DNA from 4 places in the Synechococcus sp. A10-1-5-9 genome. Region 4 is predicted to be linked to each of the others. Evidence: predicted binding sites of a transcription regulator. Region 4 holds the regulator's gene; each other region holds the start of a gene.

Region 1 (4,145 bases), 1.2 Mb from region 4:
GCCTCTGAGCTTTTGAAGGATCGACGCATTGTTGTGGTGTTTGGCGATCGCCTCTCGCTGATTTCCTTTGTGCTCGTCGATGCGATTACTTCGAGCCTGGTGGGTGCGGCCACCACAGAAGAAGAGGGGTTTGAGCTGGCCGCGTACCCAGCCGGATCTGCTGATCTGCAGCTCGGATCTCGAATCCGGCTATGGCATCAACCTGTTGCGTCGGGTGAAGGCGGAGCTTCCAACCTGTCAGTTGCTGATCGTGCTGGTGCGCGAAACCCAGACGGTGGTGCAGGAAGCGATGGAAGCCTTTGCAGACGGTGTGGTCTTCAAATCCAGCCTGGGCACTGGCCGCGGTGATCTGATCAGTGCCCTGCGCACCCTCGCCGAAGGCGGTGTCTACTTCCCGGAGCAGATCCGTCGCATTGCCGCCTCCACTCCGCAACCCGATCTGCCGCCATTGGTGGAGGAACTGAGCCCGCGTGAACTGGAAGTGGCCGCAGGGGTGGCGCGCGGTCTCAAGAACAATGCCATCGCCACCCTGCTCGGCCTCTCAGTGGAAACAGTGAAGAGCCATGTGGGTAACGCCATGGACAAGCTCGGTGCTCGCGACCGCACCCAGATGGCGGTCATGGCGCTGCTGTATGGCTTGATTGATCCCCTGCAGTGAGCAGGCTTCAGCTGCAGCGCTTGAAGATCACGATGCTGCGGGTCGGGCCTTGTTTCGGCCAGTTGGGCATCACCCGCCATGGGGTGCGCACCGTGAGCTGGTCACCGTCAATTGAGAAGAAGCGCATCTGCTCGGTGCCCACCCATTCCGGCTTCCAAGCCACATCCACCGCAGTGATCCAGCGGTCGTCCTCCAGCCTGTAGGTGCCGGAGTAGGCCACCAAGCTGCGCAGCAGAGCAGCGTCGCCCTCGATGTCTGTTGTTGGTTTGCGACCTTCAGCGGTGAGCGTGAACGACACCCGTCCAGCCGGGGTGAAGAGCGCGTAACCCGTTGGGTGGTCACCCATCGGCCTGAAGGTGTTGCCGCTGCTTTTCTCCTCCACCAGGTAGCTCACCAGTTGCCAGGCGCCATGGATGCAAGAAGCTTCAAGGGCAATCAGTGATTGCACAGGCGTTGCGTTCACAATCGATTGATGGATTAGGCGGAAGTTACCAATGGTCACTTCAGCGTCTCAGCGGCTCGAGGCGCTGAATGAGCAGATCGACATCCTTTTGTGAATGGTTGGTATCAACCACAACCGAGGTATTCCGTTCAGTCGGCTCGCTCGCAGTGCTCGTCGTCGCAGCGCACTGTGCAGCTTGGGGCCTCCTTTCCGTAGCTCTTCGGTTCGCGCATGGTCCAGTACTCATCAACCAGGCCCATCAGGTACGAACCGAGCCTTTGAAGCAGGGAGCGCTGTTTCATGATTTCAAAATGCCATTGCCTTTGGCCTGCTGTCATCAGGCGTTGTGGAAAGAGCAATAAAAAAGCCCTGCCTGAGCAGGGCTAAAGAACCGCCGAGTGGCGGCATTCACTCATTTGGCCAACTTGAGACCGCGGTACATCAGAACCACAGGCTGCAGCCGGGTAGCTGCAGTGTGGTTCGGCACGTACTTCTGGCCGCGATAGGTAAGCGTCATGATGGTTCCTCGAAGCAAGCTCAGGTCCCCGTTCCATGGCCTGAGTCGAACTGCGCCTCACCAGGAGTGAGGTGAACGTGTTCTCGTAGCGGTTGCTACAGACCCTTCATAGCGAAGCTGTCAACTGCCGTGTCGTTCACGCGGATACACAGTGATCGATTGGGAGGCTGATCAATTGGCTTCCGGACGTGGGCATGGCATCAGGGGCAGGCAATCACCAATTGGATTGATCCATTCCTCAAATTCACTTCGGATGGCCTCGGCATCTGAAACGCGCTCTCTGCTGGCGAGCAGCTTGCTGCGTTGCTTGCTGTAGTCAACAGCGGAGCCGATCAGTTCAATGGCTTGTTCGCTGGTCATGGCTGAACACGTTGTTCGGTCCATCGTTGGCAGCCCCGCGCAGGTTGACCGTGCCAACGGCAACAAACTGATGTGTTTTTGTGCATTTGCCCATCCGCGCTGATGGGTTTGTCTCGGAAGATTTTCTGTACTTGGCTCGCCAAGAGCCATTGGGTCCGCGAGCCTGAGAGAAGGAATCTTCGCTGATCAGATTCCGCTGCATCCATAGCTCGATGATGAAACTCAACCTTGCCCATTCCCATCCGATGGGAACCCTGATTGTTGAAGGCGTGCATCAACCGTTCCATGCTCTGGCCTGTGCCTTGAGCCCGGCCTCAATACGGATTCAACCCAAAGTTGGAGCATTGCATTCTTGGATTGATCAACAACACATGCATCAGCCTGGCGCTTAGAACATTGCCATCGCTTTGATTTTACTCAGTTTGGTTTTTTCTAACCCCTCGAGATCATCGTAATTGATCAAGTTTTGTTTGATCATGTCAGCGAGAGTAAATAATATGTTTGCCGTGTCAAATTCAGACCGACCTTCGTATTGAAAGCGTTCGCTGCTGAGAAAATCGTGAAATTTCCAGATTGACTCTGGTGTATCGAGTAGTTCGCTCTGTTCTCTGAGAATCACAATCAGAGCTTCGATGGAGCGTTGCTTGCCTGTTTCAAAGGCATGCTTGGCAACGGATTGTTCCTGGTGTGTCCAGTCAGCTGCTGACATGGTTTTGAGAAGGTGAGGGGTCGGGGCAGAGGTGCTGAACCAGGTTCAGAATTGGTTGTAGACAGTGCGCACTTCTGGAAGCTGATGCCAGGGCACTGCTGGGTAACTGTGATGTTCGCGATGATAGCCAAAGTGGTAACACGCTGCGAACGACAGTATGGGGTGAAGATCGAGGCTGATTGGTTGATGGAAATCATCAGTCTCAGGGGCACTTTTGCGATGGGGTAAAAATGTCCCCACCACAAATAGTTGCCAGGAGCTGATGATTAAAGGAAGCACATAGATCAACGCAAGCGTGAGCAGTGGCTGATCCTGATTGGCGGGAATCATCAACAGCAAAACCCCCATCCAGGACGCCAGCTTGAGCAGCTGCATCGGATTCAGATAGCGACTGAGAAAGCGGGCATACCAGGCCACTGGTGAAGAATCCGCCGCGTTGAAGTAATCGGGATCAGTCTTGGATCCTGGCGAATGATGGTGCTGAATGTGATGGTTCAGGCACTCCTGAAAGCTCAGGCCGGCGTAGGCCCAGAGGCAGCCCTGGCCGATGAACCGATTGAAGAGTTTTCGGTGAGGAATGAGGCTGCCATGCATGGCGTCATGAGCCACGATGAATAGCCCCGTGTGCAGAAAGCTTCTCAGCAGAACAAGCCCTGCAATCAGCAAAGGGTGGGCCTGCTGAATGGGAAGCCTGAGTCCAGCGGTGAGGGTCACCAGCCAGGCGGACCCGATTAAGCCCGCCAGTTGCAACCCTCGCCAGTGGTCGTTGCGAATCGGATCACTTGCCACCAAGCTTCAGCAGCTCGGCGGGAGAGGCCAGCAGGTCGATCGCCACAAAGTAGATCTTGTTGTTGTCATCGAGCAGGAAGCGCCAGGCCACGTTCATGCCCACTTCCCGGCCGAACCAAGGTGTCTGCACCTTTCCGGTGACCTTGATCTGGGTGAATCCGCTATCGGCAGGCTCTCCGAATCCTCCCTGGGGGATCAGCTTGAGGTTCTGGCAATCGCGCTTGAAGAACTTGAGGATGGCGTCCCGACCCACGATCGGACGCTGAAACGGTGGCTGAAGAGCCCCGTCATCGAGGAAGAGATCGATGAGCTGGTCGAAGTCATTGGCATTGAGCAGCTGCATGTAGCTGAGGATCGTCTGATTCAGCACACCCGGAATGAAGATCTCCTCACGCTGATCCTCCGGAGTCGGCGCCACGATCGGCTCAGCCACCACCTTGCTGTCGTCCACGTCGGGGTCATACCCCATGTCCACCACGAAATTGCGCAGCAGGGTGATCTGCTGCCCCTGTTCCACCTTCTTCACGGCTTCCAGCACGGAGGTGGCGTTGGCTGACAGCTTGTAGCCCTGGGGGATCGGGGCCACCTTGCCCTGACGCATGAATTCACCCAGCTCATACCAGAAGCAGAGCTTCACGTTCACTGACCAGAAGGCGTAACGGCTGGAGAC
Region 2 (4,145 bases), 1.1 Mb from region 4:
CATCAATGCAGTGATTCTGCAGAGGCATGGCTCAGGCCAGGGTCAAACCACCCACCACGGTGCAAAAGAGAACCACCCGCCAAGCCGGTTGACACCAGCTCACCAACAACAGAAACGCAACCAAGGGGATGGGCCGATCCTCCTGCTAGATCAACGGCCTCTCCCGAGCGAAGCATCAGTAGTGATTCAAGAGATTCACTTTTCCCTCACCAGAAGGCGTAGGTGATGGTCAACTGTGGAGAGGATCTTCGGTCCGGGGACCCAGCGAGAGAACTCAACAACCCAATCTCGGAGCTTCAAGCCCCGGCTGCCTACCCACAGCACTGGAGCAGCGGAGAGCATGAGCAACACATCAAAGGGGTGTCAGCACCTCCTTCGGTCATCGAGCGAAAGCCCTGGACCTGAGACGACAGGGTTTTCGACTTTGCCTCGAGCCCCCCCTGGAGCCGTCACTCTCCAGTTTTTTTCTTTTGTCCCCAGGCAGGGGTATCAAAGGGCTTGTGTCGGATGGGAGATTGCAACAATCGAGACAGGAGGGCTTTATGGCTCAGTCCGTCATTCCGCGAACGTGTATCGGTAGAACTTGCTTGAAGTGGTCTACTGACGGCTCATTGTCGGAGCACGATCAGAATGAGCTGATGAGACGTCTTTGCTCTGCAGATCCGGAAATGGCTAAATCCGGAGCTTGCAATTTTCGTCAAGATGCAGATGCGAGCAAGACCCACAAAAGATGAGCCATTTTCTTCTTCTGGTTGGCTTAGGTCTCGGTGACTATCTCGCCGTATAGCGCAACAAGCGAGCCTTAAAAGTCAAAGCAAGGCGCAGGCGTTAGCTGTCCTTCGCCAGCTCTATCACGTTCCGCCAATCAGGACCCAGCTCAGCTGCCAGGTCCTTCTCCAGCGATTTCAAGTACCGCTTCCGCTGCCCTGACTCTCCGCCGACCCAGACCGGAATCTCTTTTGTGTTTTCACTCATGCCTTCCCACAACGAGGTGATGGCTTGTGGCTCACGGTTAACGCTGCTTTACACAGCGGCGGTCGATCGACACACCAATCACCCCGGATGCTTATCCCTAATTCTTCAATGCCGTGCCAAACAACCATCGCTCATAGGAACTAAGCAGCCAACTGAGCGACGAGATCAGAAAGCTCTTTTACATCTACTTCTAGTTTATCCAAAAGAGGTTCACAATGCTTGCGAGCACTGGGATCTTGAACAAACTCGTCCCGGCAAAGCATTAACTGAAGGATCTCAATCTCTTCGCTCGGATAATCACGGTAGGAATAGCCCACAACACACTCCAAAAAATGTAGAACTAATTAACCCTGCACGAATTTCGAAAACGCCGTGGTCCAAGCAGTGCAATGTCCTGGACTCAACAACACAAACTGTGGCCTTAGTTACACATCAAGGACGGGGCCACCGTTTCCAGTAGCTTCAGCTGCTAACCCATTGCAGCTGGAGGTTGCAAGTCAAAGCCTCCAGCCAGTTGATGCAGTCGCAAATTATGCGCTGGCGCAATGAAGGCAATGAGGGCTATGACCCCAACAGAGTCACGTCCCCACGAGAGGGTGGTGGCTTTGGCTCAGGTGATCGGCTCTATTGAGCTGCAGCGGATCACCCTGCCTGAGATTCGGCGGTAGGTGATGCGGTTCAGCCGTGATCAGGACGGTTGCGACAGAATCGCACCGCACTGGCAGAGCTGGTGGTGCGGCGGAGCTGCAATCGATCTGGGCTCACCTTGCCTGGAAATGGAGCGAGAAAGCTGAGCGGAATACAGCCCAAAAAGCGCTATGTATCCGCCTGAACGAGAAAGGGGCTGGCGCCCCCCCCCTATAACAGCTCTGTAGCAACCGCTACCAACAACGTTCACCTCGCTTCTGCGAGGCGCAGATCACCAGGCCAAGGAACGGGGACCTGGATTTCTGAGGAACCACAAATGACCCTGACCTATCGCGGCCAGAAGTACGACCTGCAAAAAGTGGCTGGCGCTTCCGACAAGCCTGCTCTGACCTACCGCGGCGTTTCCTACGCCAAGTGAGCAAGGCTTAATCAGAAGATCCCAAGCCCCTGCCCGCGGCGGGGGTTTCTTTTTGCCTCTGAGGCAGCTCCGAACCTGCCAAAAGGATTGGGCTGAGATCCTGAAGCGGGCTACCCCCAATGCGGAAACCACTGGGGAAGAAGCCCCGCACGAGCAAGGCCAAGTACGGCTGCCAGTGTTGCCAGCTTCACTCCAGTCAGGATTCCTGCCGTCTTCCATGTGAACAGCGATTTCGTCAGGGTGATCAATGCACATGCTCAGCCAAAAACATCAGTGCCATTGACGAGCTGGGCTCCTAAGGCTGACTGGCTCCCTTGCTCACTGGTCGCCAACTGAAAACATGATCCCGAAGCTCATTTGGAGATAGCAAGCGAGCAGCTCTGCCCTCACCAGGCTGAGAGCCCCAAGGGATACAGATGATGTTCTGCGTTGAACGAAGCGATGGGCCCGACATTTGGTTTCAGGAGCAGTGCTTCGAGACTGAGTTCAAGGCTTTCACCAACGCCCGGACCAAATCGCTGAATACTTTCGGGCTCTATCGAGTCATGTACGAAAGTCTCGGTAACTCAGGTGAGGTGCTGAGGATTTCAAAAGGGAAAGCGATCCTGGCTGAAGATGACCGACTCGTTGGATAAGTGCTGGTGCATAAAGAGCGGCAATTCCGTGATTTGCAATGACGCATCAAAGACATTGCTAGAGCAAGGGTCCAGGCAATAGCCGTGTATAACGTCATCAAGCAAGAAGCTCCCGACCGTTGGGCCAAGGAGCTCTACTTCCAAACGGAATTCAGGGCTTACCTGTGTGCCCGCACAAAGTCGAAGGCGCTGATGTGTACCTACATGGTGGTTGACGCAACCACAAACGAAGTGACCTCGATTGTTCGTCACAGCTGGCCCCTCATCGCATAGGAGGCGAACTAAATCGACCCTCCGCATTACCGCGAGTTGCTCATTAACACACCCAGTTGCACAAAATCCCAGGGACAACACTGGGATAAGCCCCTCAGACCTATTCCTGCACCTGAGAGCCAAGTGGCAGCAGCCGCCAAGCCGAGGCTCTGCGCTCCCAAAATGGCTATTGATCAGCGGGGCTGATCGCAGGGATGAGTAGCGCTGTTGTGCACAGGGGGTAGGTCGGCATTCACATTGTGCAAAGTCCCTTTACATTGTGAAGGTCGGTTAACCGACTTTCTTTACCGCCGACGGGTTTTCCCTGACGCTTTCTCCCCCGTACTCATGACCACCACCATTCAGCAGCGCTCCGGCGCCAATGGCTGGCAGTCCTTCTGCGAGTGGGTCACCTCCACCAACAACCGCCTGTATGTGGGCTGGTTCGGTGTGCTGATGATCCCCACCCTGCTGGCTGCCACCACCTGTTTCATCGTTGCCTTCATCGCAGCACCCCCCGTCGACATCGACGGCATCCGTGAGCCCGTCGCCGGCTCCCTGATCTACGGAAACAACATCATCTCTGGTGCTGTTGTTCCTTCCTCGAACGCCATCGGCCTGCACTTCTATCCCATCTGGGAAGCTGCTTCTCTCGATGAGTGGCTGTACAACGGCGGTCCTTACCAGCTGGTTGTCTTCCACTTCCTGATCGGCATCTTCTGCTACATGGGTCGCGAGTGGGAACTTTCCTACCGCCTCGGCATGCGCCCCTGGATCTGCGTTGCTTACAGCGCACCTGTGGCTGCTGCCTCCGCCGTGTTCCTGGTGTACCCCTTCGGTCAGGGTTCCTTCTCTGACGGCATGCCCCTCGGCATCTCTGGCACCTTCAACTTCATGCTGGTGTTCCAGGCAGAGCACAACATCCTGATGCACCCCTTCCACATGATGGGCGTCGCAGGTGTGTTCGGTGGCTCCCTGTTCTCCGCCATGCACGGTTCACTGGTGACCTCCTCCCTGGTGCGTGAAACCACCGAGAGCGAGTCCCAGAACTACGGCTACAAGTTCGGCCAAGAGGAAGAGACCTACAACATCGTGGCTGCCCACGGTTACTTCGGTCGCCTGATCTTCCAATACGCCTCCTTCAACAACAGCCGCAGCCTTCACTTCTTCCTGGCTGCCTGGCCTGTGGTCGGCATCTGGTTCACTGCCCTGGGCGT
Region 3 (4,145 bases), 450 kb from region 4:
TCGATAAGATCCAACAAGGGCTCGCCATCTTCAGCGATGGCAGCCAGAAGCGCCTGAGGCTGGTCATGACCGAACACATCGGGACCCATCGGCCGGAAGCGGAGCGGCGCCGATACCTCCTCAATCACTGCTGTGCCGGGATCTGCCATAAGCAAGTGCATCAACACCCGACGTGTAAATCGCGTGCTTGTGCTGTGAATCACACCCTCTCTCGATAACAAGAGTTGAGTGCGAACGTCTAGCTCGATACACGTTCTTTAGAAAAAGACTCAAAAAATAGTTTGATTTAATACAAAACACCCCAAATATGTTCGAAACGAACACTTACCAGGCACGTCCGCTTCTCCACTCAATCAACCAAATCAACAACAGCGCTAGCACAGAGCAAACGAGCGCCACCTGACTTCCCACCAGGACGACACGGAACCAGCGTTGGTCCACCAGAACCATGAGCAACACCGACATCACCATGGCGTTATCCCTCCTCCTTCAAGAGATTGAAATCAAACCGTTCGGGCTTCCGACGACTGCCCACCACCATCACGACGGCCGAAACCGCCGCGGAGAACACTGCCGCGCAATAAGGGGCAATCAGAACGTAGGCCGTCAGACCGACAGCACTACCGGCAACCATGGCGACGATCGCTGCCCAACGATTGGCGGATGACCAGTAGAGACCGCAAGCCACAGGCCAGACCGTGGAGGCCACCAACGCACCGGTAAAGAACAACACCGACGCCAGCGAGTCCAGCCGCGGCCAGGACAGGGCCACAGTGACCACGGCCAGACCGACCACCATCAGCCGTGCCGCCTGCTTGAGCTGCGCATCATTGGCCTGGGGACGCAGCAGACGGAAATAGACGTCTTCAGCCAGCAGATCCGCGGTGGACGCCAACAGAGAATCCAAAGTGGAGGTGAGTGACGCGAAGACGACGACAAACACCAATGCAGCCCCACCAGCCCCAAGAAGATCGGCCGCCATCACTGGGAACACCATGTTCACCTGCTCCAGCTGCAGGTCTCTGGCCAGTGCGACCAGACCGATCGAGCCCGTCACCAAGGGGACACTCATCCAGGCCAGCCCCCCCAACAGAAAAGATGTCATCACCACGCTGCGACGGCTGGCGAACACTCGGGACCACCAGATGTTGTTGTGAAAAACCTCACCCATCGAGAACAGAGCTGAATTCCAGGCGATCAACAGACCGGCGGGGAGCAGCAGATCAAGACGGTCGGGATGCTCAGCGATCAAGCGAGCATGCACCTCCGGCATCGGGAACTGACGAAAAGCAAGTACCGCCACCACTGCCAGCAACACCATGATCAGCAGCGATTGGATGAAATCGGTTCCAATCACCGCCCGCATGCCACCAAACAACGTGTAAACCGTTGCGACACCGATCACCACCACCATGCCCACGTGGTAGTCAAACCCAGATAGAGCCTGGAGTAACAGCCCAGCCCCCATGGCTTGGGTCATCAGAAAGCCAAGGGTGTACACGGCGGTGATCACCATGAACACCCACCAAGCCAAGCGTCCGTAGCGCAGCCGAATGAAATCACCACTGGTGCGTCCGTTGGGCATCAACTGCTTGATGCGAGCGGCCAGCGGCGCAAACAAAATCAACCCCAGTCCTGCCAGGGCGTAACTGAACATGCCCCAGAGGCCTGTTCTGTAGCCGAATTCCGGGGCCAGAAGGGTCGTGTTGCCCGTCACCCAAGACGCCATCAAGGTGGCTGTGCTCAGGGCCAACCCGATGTTGCGGCCCGCCAGCATGAAATCGTCCGCATCTCCTTTACCGCGGCGGCCCCAGGCGATCCCTAACGCAATCCACAACACGGAGAACAGCACCACAAGCGCCCATGCAATCCCTGGTGACAGAAAACGGGCAGCGTCAGCGGACATCCGACGCTCCCCGATCACGGCAGCGAAGATGACCGGAAAGAATCATCAACACAGTGGCCAGGGTCACCGCAGCACCAAGGGCAAAGATCATTCCAGCCCAGAGATTGTCATCCAAAGCGAATGTCCTCTTCAGCAGATCTAAGACAAGCAAATCGCGGTGTTCGCAATCTTCCACCGACTGATAACAAAGTCGCCAGGGCTACCTGAATCACAGGCTGCCAGTGGCTTGATGCATCCAATCTCGAAATGTGTAGCAATCACAACCAGCAGGGGCCTGCTCGAGTTTTTGGATGAGGGTGTTAATTACTCAGGCGATGTTCACCCAGTACCGACCAACCGAGGGGTACGACGAATATTTCTGCCGCGAACAGTCCGCTCCCCGTGCTGATCTGGAGCCACTTCTGTCCTCCCTCGGCGCTATGGGGCTGGCGGAGCTAAATCGCAGTCACGCCTCAGCGAGCAACCTGTTACGACGCCTCGGCGCCACCTTCCGACTCAACGGATCAGGTCTGCATGGCGGAGAGCGGATTCTGCCCTTCGATCCGCTGCCAAGACTCATTCACCGCCAGGAATGGTCCGTTCTGGAGCGCGGATTGGTGCAACGCCTGGAGGCCATTGATCAGTTTCTGGCGGACGTTTATGGACCCCAACGGATCCTCAACGATGGCGTGATCCCGCGTGAGGATGTGGAGAGCTCCCAGGGCTGGCGGCCCCAGATGCAGGACATCACCGTGCCGCTCAATCGCTGGTGCCATATCTCCGGTCTGGATCTGATCCGCGATGGCGACGGCACCTGGAGGGTTCTGGAGGACAACCTGCGCTGCCCCTCCGGCGTGGCTTATTTCCTTGAGAACCGCCGGGTGATGAAACGGTTGTTCCCGAGCCTGTTTGCGGGCCGCACAGTGCAGCCGATCGACGATTACCCCTCCCATCTCTTGCGCACGCTGCAGGATCTGGCCCCCTGGAGTGATGCCCCCAGGGTGGTACTGCTCACCCCCGGCGTGTTCAACAGCGCCTACTTCGAGCACAGCTATCTGGCCCAGCAGATGGGCATTGCCCTGGTGGAAGGCCGCGATCTGATCTGCGAGGACGGACGCGTCTGGATGCGCAGCACTGCTGGCCGGGAACCTGTGGATGTCATCTACCGGCGCATCGATGACGATTTCCTCGATCCAAACGTCTTCCGGCGTGATTCGATGCTCGGTGTCCCCGGGCTCATCGATGCCATGCGCTCTGGTCGGGTGGCCATCGCCAACGCCCCTGGGAGCGGGGTCGCCGACGACAAGCTGATCTATGCCTACGTGCCGGCCATGATCCGGTATTACCTCAGCGAAGAACCGATCATTGACAACGTCCCCACCTATCTCTGTTCAAGGGACGACGACCTCCGTTTTGTGCTTGAGCATCTCAACGAGCTGGTGGTGAAATCAGTCGCCGAAGCCGGCGGCTATGGAATGTTGATCGGGCCTCACGCCAGCACTGAGGAGATTGAGAGCTTCGCGGTGAAGATCAAGGCACACCCGCGCAATTTCATCGCCCAGCCCACCCTGCAGCTGTCCACAGTTCCATCCCTGAGTGAAGGAGAGCTGTACCCCTGCCATGTGGATCTGCGCCCCTATGTACTGCGAGGTAAGAGCGACTGGGTCAGCCCCGGCGGCCTGACTCGAGTGGCACTGAAACGCGGTTCCCTGGTGGTGAACTCTTCCCAGGGTGGTGGCTGCAAGGACACCTGGGTGGTCAGCGACAGTGCCGTAACGGCCGAGAAACCGGAGCTCGTACCGTGCTGAGCCGTGTGGCCGATTCGCTGTACTGGATCAACCGGTATGTCGAACGGGCCGAAAACATCTCCCGATTTCTAGAAGTGAGCGAAGCCATGGCCCTAGACTGCCCCCCCGGCAGCGCTGAGCCTTGGCTTCCATTGGTCGATGCCAATGGAGACCGTCAACGCTTTGACGAAAGCTATCCCCTGGGAAGTCCAAGGGATGTTGTTGGCTTTCTGCTACTGGATCGCAACAACCCCAACAGCGTCGTGAGTTGCATCGCCAATGCCCGTGAGAACGCTCGCCAGATCCGCGATGTGATCACCACAGAAATGTGGGAACAACTCAATGATCTTTATTGGAATGTTCAAGACGGCGAGGCGCTCTGGCAGGAACCGGATCAGGAGCAACTGCGCAGTATCCGTCGCGGTTGCCAGCTCTTCTATGGCATTACCGATGTGACTCTCAGTCGCGATCAG
Region 4 (4,145 bases):
TTTCGCACGTCTTCGCATCGGGATTGGTGCTCCGGGGCTTTCGCCTGAGGAACGAAGGGCTCGCACCGTGTCGCATGTGTTGGGGGCGTTCAGCCGTGAGGAGGAGCCTCTGCTGAACGAGGTATTGAAAGAAGTTCTCTCCGGGCTGGAACGCATCCAACGTCAGGGATTGGAACGGGCTGGTAACCACATCAATGCTTTGAATCTCGCTCCTGCTCAGAGTGAGTCGGTTTGATGGCACGTCTGCCATCCACCACAGCTCATCTGAGGGTTCATCACCAGAGTTTTAGTGATCAGTGTCTTCAGGGTGAAGTTCAGGCCGGTGGATTTATCTGGGAGTTTCAGTGGTTTTTCAAGCGCGGTGAGCTCAGCGTTGAGCCTTCGCTCGGACGCGCCCTGATCCAGGATGCGTTGCAACGCTTTTTGGTGAGATCCGATTATCGGCTCGAGGCTGGAGGGGATTACAGCTTCACCGTGAGAGCCAAGTTCTGACGGGCTCCGGTGTAGGCCAGCTGAAACGGCAGTTGAGCGCAGTCTCGAGAATCACCAGAGCGGCAACAGCATCGAGATCACAGGGGGGGATGCGTAGTCCCTCAGGCAGCAGTCGCCGCCATCCTTTCGGAGGCCAGAGCTCCCAGTATCGACTCCTGGCCTGCAGGGTGGTGCCGCGTTCGTCGACAACGGTGAGCTGCAGATCCGCCGGTAGTTGGTCGCGCCAGTGCCTACTGGCTGTGCCGTTGCCCATCACCACGCGATCAAGAGGTTCCTTGGATCGCCATTGCTCCAGGGTCTCCAGGACAGAGCATCCCTCAAGGACATGTCCTTCGAGGACGATTCCCAAGTCTGTGTCAACGAGCAGGAGCCCACACTTGCTTCGGCCCGGATCCAGGGCGGCGATGCGAGTCACGGTGTGTCATCCGCAGTGGTGGGTTTGAAGCTGCGTTGAAGTCGAAGCTGAATCGCAATGGGGTCGGCTGTCTCGCTGTTCCTGAGTGCCACCGCCTCAAGCTCAACCCGTCCGGTGCTGCGATCAATCAGCATCTTTCCGAGCTCGTTTAGTGCCTGGGAGTCGAATTGCAGTCCCTTGCTGATGGAGCCGCGGCGTTGAATTTCTGCCAGGGTTGATGCCAGAAGCAGGTTCAACCTGTTGCGGACATCCTCCGCGGATGTTTCTTCGCTGGCCAGGGCGGTCTTTGCAAGCACCTCTCCATCGCGGGTAATGGTGACGTTGGGCCTGACCTCCGGGAAGGCATACACAACCGTTTCACCTTGAAGCACGTTGGCGGCAGAGCGCAGCAGTACAACCCAGGTTCCTGGTTTGCGGATGGCTTGTTCCAGGCGGTTGATGTCTTCACGAGGCACCAACAGGATCTGTTTGTCGGGAGCCTGTCCTGGCAGGACTTGCTGGTAAGCCTGGAGGTTGGCCTCTCTCAGCACCTGATCGATCACCTGGCGCGCCTGGTCAGGGCGTTCAAGTCTGAGTGTGGCTGTTGCTAAGGGCTGACCACTGCTGATCGCGACGTTTCCGCGGCGCAGGGCTAGAAGATTTTCCTCTAGCAGTTTCAATTCGGCTTCGCCGGAGCGGATGCGATCTCGTACAGCGGCGAGCTCGCGGTCGGTTCTGCGGATTTCGTCGTCGCGTTTACCAACGTCCTGGCTCAGTCGTTGTCGTTCTGCTTCGAGTCGGCGGGTCTGATCCTGCAGGGGTTGAAGGGTTTCTCTCAGCTCATTGGCTTGTTTACGTGCTTCCTCAAGGCGTCTGCGCACCTCGATCTCATCCTTGCGAGCTTTGTCCAGTTGTTGTTTGGATTGCTTCTGAGCTGACCGGCTGGTCTTCAGATCCGCCCGGCTGCTGCGCAGCCTGGCCTGAAGGTCATTCAGTTCGAAGAGGCCGACGCGCAACTGCCGACTGACGAGCAGCATCAGGCCCAGGGAGAGGACGCTGATCAGGCTGCCGGTGAGCACTGTGATCACCACGGCTGTCTGACGGGGGCGCAGGCCGAAGAGGCTCAGACGAGCCTTGCCGACTCTGGAGCCGAGTCGATCACCCAAGGTCGAGAGCACGCCACCGAGGACAAGCAACGACAGCAGAAGCAACCAGCCAGTCACAGAGAACTCATTGCACGCAGTGCAGCTCGAACGTCGCCATCCTCACTCTTCTGTGCGTCAGCTGAACCGTTTGGCAAGGGCGATGGGATCGAGAACGGTAATTTTTTTGCGGTCAATCTCTACCAGACCCGAGTTGCGAAGGTCTCCGAGGAGGCGGGTGATGGTGACCCGGGTTGATCCAATGGCTTCGGCGATGGCTTGATGCGACAGCCGCAGATCGATCGTGATCCCCTGGTTTCCAGGGATGCCGAAATCGCGGCAGAGCACCAGCAGAAAACTCACCAGGCGTGACGACATGTCGCGGTGGGTCAATGTTTCGATCATCGTCTCCGTCTGAAGAATTCGGCTTGAGAGTCCCTGCAGCAGCAGCAGCCCCACCGAGGTGTCAGCTTCGATGGCCTTACGCACCGAGGTGGCGGGAGCTGTGACCATCTCAACCCTGGTGAAGGCCACTGAGTGGTAGAAACGATCGGAACGATGGCCGGTGAGGAGGGAGAGCACACCGAAAAGACTGTTCTCTCGCAGCAGAGCCACGGTGATCTCCTCCCCTGACTCGTAGACGCGAGAGAGGCGCACGGCACCGCGCCTAATGAGATAGACGCGTTCGGCGGGATCACCCGGGAAGAAAATGGTTTTGCTGCGTTCGATCAGCTCCGTGTTGGCACCCTCGAGGTCCCGAATGACTTCAAGCAGAGTCTTGCTAGTTGGTGCGGGCGCGTTGGCCAGGCTCACTTCCGATGTGCGTCCTTGATGAGAGGCTGTGCGGCTAAAGCCGCGGATCACTTCGGGCATGGCCGGCACATTGGTTTTAGGAAGTTAAGGAGCGATTGACTCTCACCCTGTAGCAACGCACACGATTCCAAAGTGATCACTGCGTTCTCAGAGCCTCGTTCTGGGCGCGCATCAGCTGCTTGAGCCCAGGTTCCGCTCGATCGAGGAGCAGGTTCAGCTGCTGCCGGCTGAAGGTGGCTCCCTCTGCTGTTCCCTGGAGTTCAAGAAGTTCACCGCTGGCGTTCATCACCACATTCAGATCCACATCCGCCTGAGAGTCCTCGCTGTAATCCAGATCAAGTAGGGCTTCGCCCTGGAGTAGTCCCACCGATACGGCTGCCACCTGGGCGCTGACTGGATTGGCCGGGATGAGTCCCTGTGACACCAGTGATGCGCAGGCGTGATGGAGTGCCAGCCAGGCTCCAGTGATGGAGGCGGTGCGAGTGCCTGCATCGGCCTGAATCACATCGCAGTCCACAAGCAGAGTGTTCTCGCCCAACGCCTCCATGGAGAGCGCAGCGCGCAGACTGCGACCGATTAAACGCTGAATCTCCTGGGTGCGTCCGGAGAGCTTCAGCCATTCCCGTCGTTGACGTTCGGGGGTGGAACCAGGGAGCAGCCGGTATTCCGCGCTCAGCCAGCCGAGGCCCTGGTCACGGCGCCAGCGCGGCACGCCTTGCTCGTGGCAGACGCTGCAGAGCACAGCGGTTCGGCCGGTGCGAACGATCACGGAGCTGAGGGCGAAGCCCATGGGATCCCATTCGACGGCGAAGGGCCTCAGTTCGGACGCTTGACGTCCGTCCTTGCGGGAGATGGTGTTCATGCCTGGCGACGATGGCTTCATTGAGCCTGGCAGTTGGACTGAGACACCATGGGTGGTGTCCAAGGGCTTGTGGATCGGATCCGCAGCGCTAGATTCAAATTCTGCTGGGCCGTCTGGACACCAGCCCTGATGCCAGCGACCGAGATGACAACAAGCTTGAGTTCCAGCCATCGATCCCGAGACGTCCGCAGTGCGGATCACCGGACGCTTGAGCAAGCTGGTCTGCGGAGATTGCCGGTTTTTGAGCCGAGGCCACCGCTGCATCTGGTGGCTCAGGAGGGCCAGCTTCAGGTTCACACGGCCCCGTATCGAGGGAGTTTCGGGACGGTGATGAGCCAAGCACTGCGTGCTGCGGGTCTTGGCAGCAGGGTGCTGGTCGCTCAATTTCTCAAAGGTGGTGTGGTGCAGGGGCCTGATGCTGCGGTCACTCTCTGCGACCGTC

Evidence for each region. Region 4 encodes NtcA, which controls nitrogen genes in cyanobacteria. Its sites were predicted from a motif close to GTANCNNNNGNTAC; they were not measured.
Region 1: a site for NtcA is predicted at 1,703-1,716, ahead of ACLM45_RS01060 (DUF4278 domain-containing protein). Genes of this name have one in related genera too.
Region 2: a site for NtcA is predicted at 1,847-1,860, ahead of ACLM45_RS01770 (DUF4278 domain-containing protein). Genes of this name have one in related genera too.
Region 3: a site for NtcA is predicted at 2,157-2,170, ahead of ACLM45_RS09640 (circularly permuted type 2 ATP-grasp protein). Genes of this name have one in related genera too.

Annotation. Positions count from the first base shown of each region.
Region 1 is NZ_CP180406.1:155,394-159,538, forward strand. Features, by position in the region: gene ACLM45_RS01045 (LuxR C-terminal-related transcriptional regulator) at 80-658, shown strand; gene ACLM45_RS01050 (lipocalin-like domain-containing protein) at 666-1,121, opposite strand; gene ACLM45_RS01055 (hypothetical protein) at 1,250-1,402, opposite strand; gene ACLM45_RS01060 (DUF4278 domain-containing protein) at 1,513-1,617, opposite strand; gene ACLM45_RS01065 (hypothetical protein) at 1,789-1,977, opposite strand; gene ACLM45_RS01070 (hypothetical protein) at 2,366-2,686, opposite strand; gene ACLM45_RS01075 (fatty acid desaturase) at 2,732-3,475, opposite strand; gene ACLM45_RS01080 (orange carotenoid-binding protein) at 3,465-4,145, opposite strand, start outside.
Region 2 is NZ_CP180406.1:268,001-272,145, reverse strand. Features, by position in the region: gene ACLM45_RS01775 (hypothetical protein) at 3-176, opposite strand; gene ACLM45_RS01770 (DUF4278 domain-containing protein) at 1,940-2,041, shown strand; gene psbA (photosystem II q(b) protein) at 3,277-4,145, shown strand, end outside.
Region 3 is NZ_CP180406.1:1,773,888-1,778,032, reverse strand. Features, by position in the region: gene ACLM45_RS09660 (aspartate/ornithine carbamoyltransferase family protein) at 1-149, opposite strand, end outside; gene ACLM45_RS09655 (hypothetical protein) at 325-471, opposite strand; gene ACLM45_RS09650 (sodium:solute symporter family protein) at 476-1,906, opposite strand; gene ACLM45_RS09645 (hypothetical protein) at 1,896-2,021, opposite strand; gene ACLM45_RS09640 (circularly permuted type 2 ATP-grasp protein) at 2,221-3,693, shown strand; gene ACLM45_RS09635 (alpha-E domain-containing protein) at 3,687-4,145, shown strand, end outside.
Region 4 is NZ_CP180406.1:1,321,766-1,325,910, reverse strand. Features, by position in the region: gene pth (aminoacyl-tRNA hydrolase) at 1-235, shown strand, start outside; gene ACLM45_RS07570 (DUF3146 family protein) at 235-492, shown strand; gene ACLM45_RS07565 (resolvase) at 470-907, opposite strand; gene ACLM45_RS07560 (DUF3084 domain-containing protein) at 904-2,109, opposite strand; gene ntcA (global nitrogen regulator NtcA) at 2,167-2,901, opposite strand; gene rph (ribonuclease PH) at 2,978-3,703, opposite strand; gene ACLM45_RS07545 (cob(I)yrinic acid a,c-diamide adenosyltransferase) at 3,848-4,145, shown strand, end outside.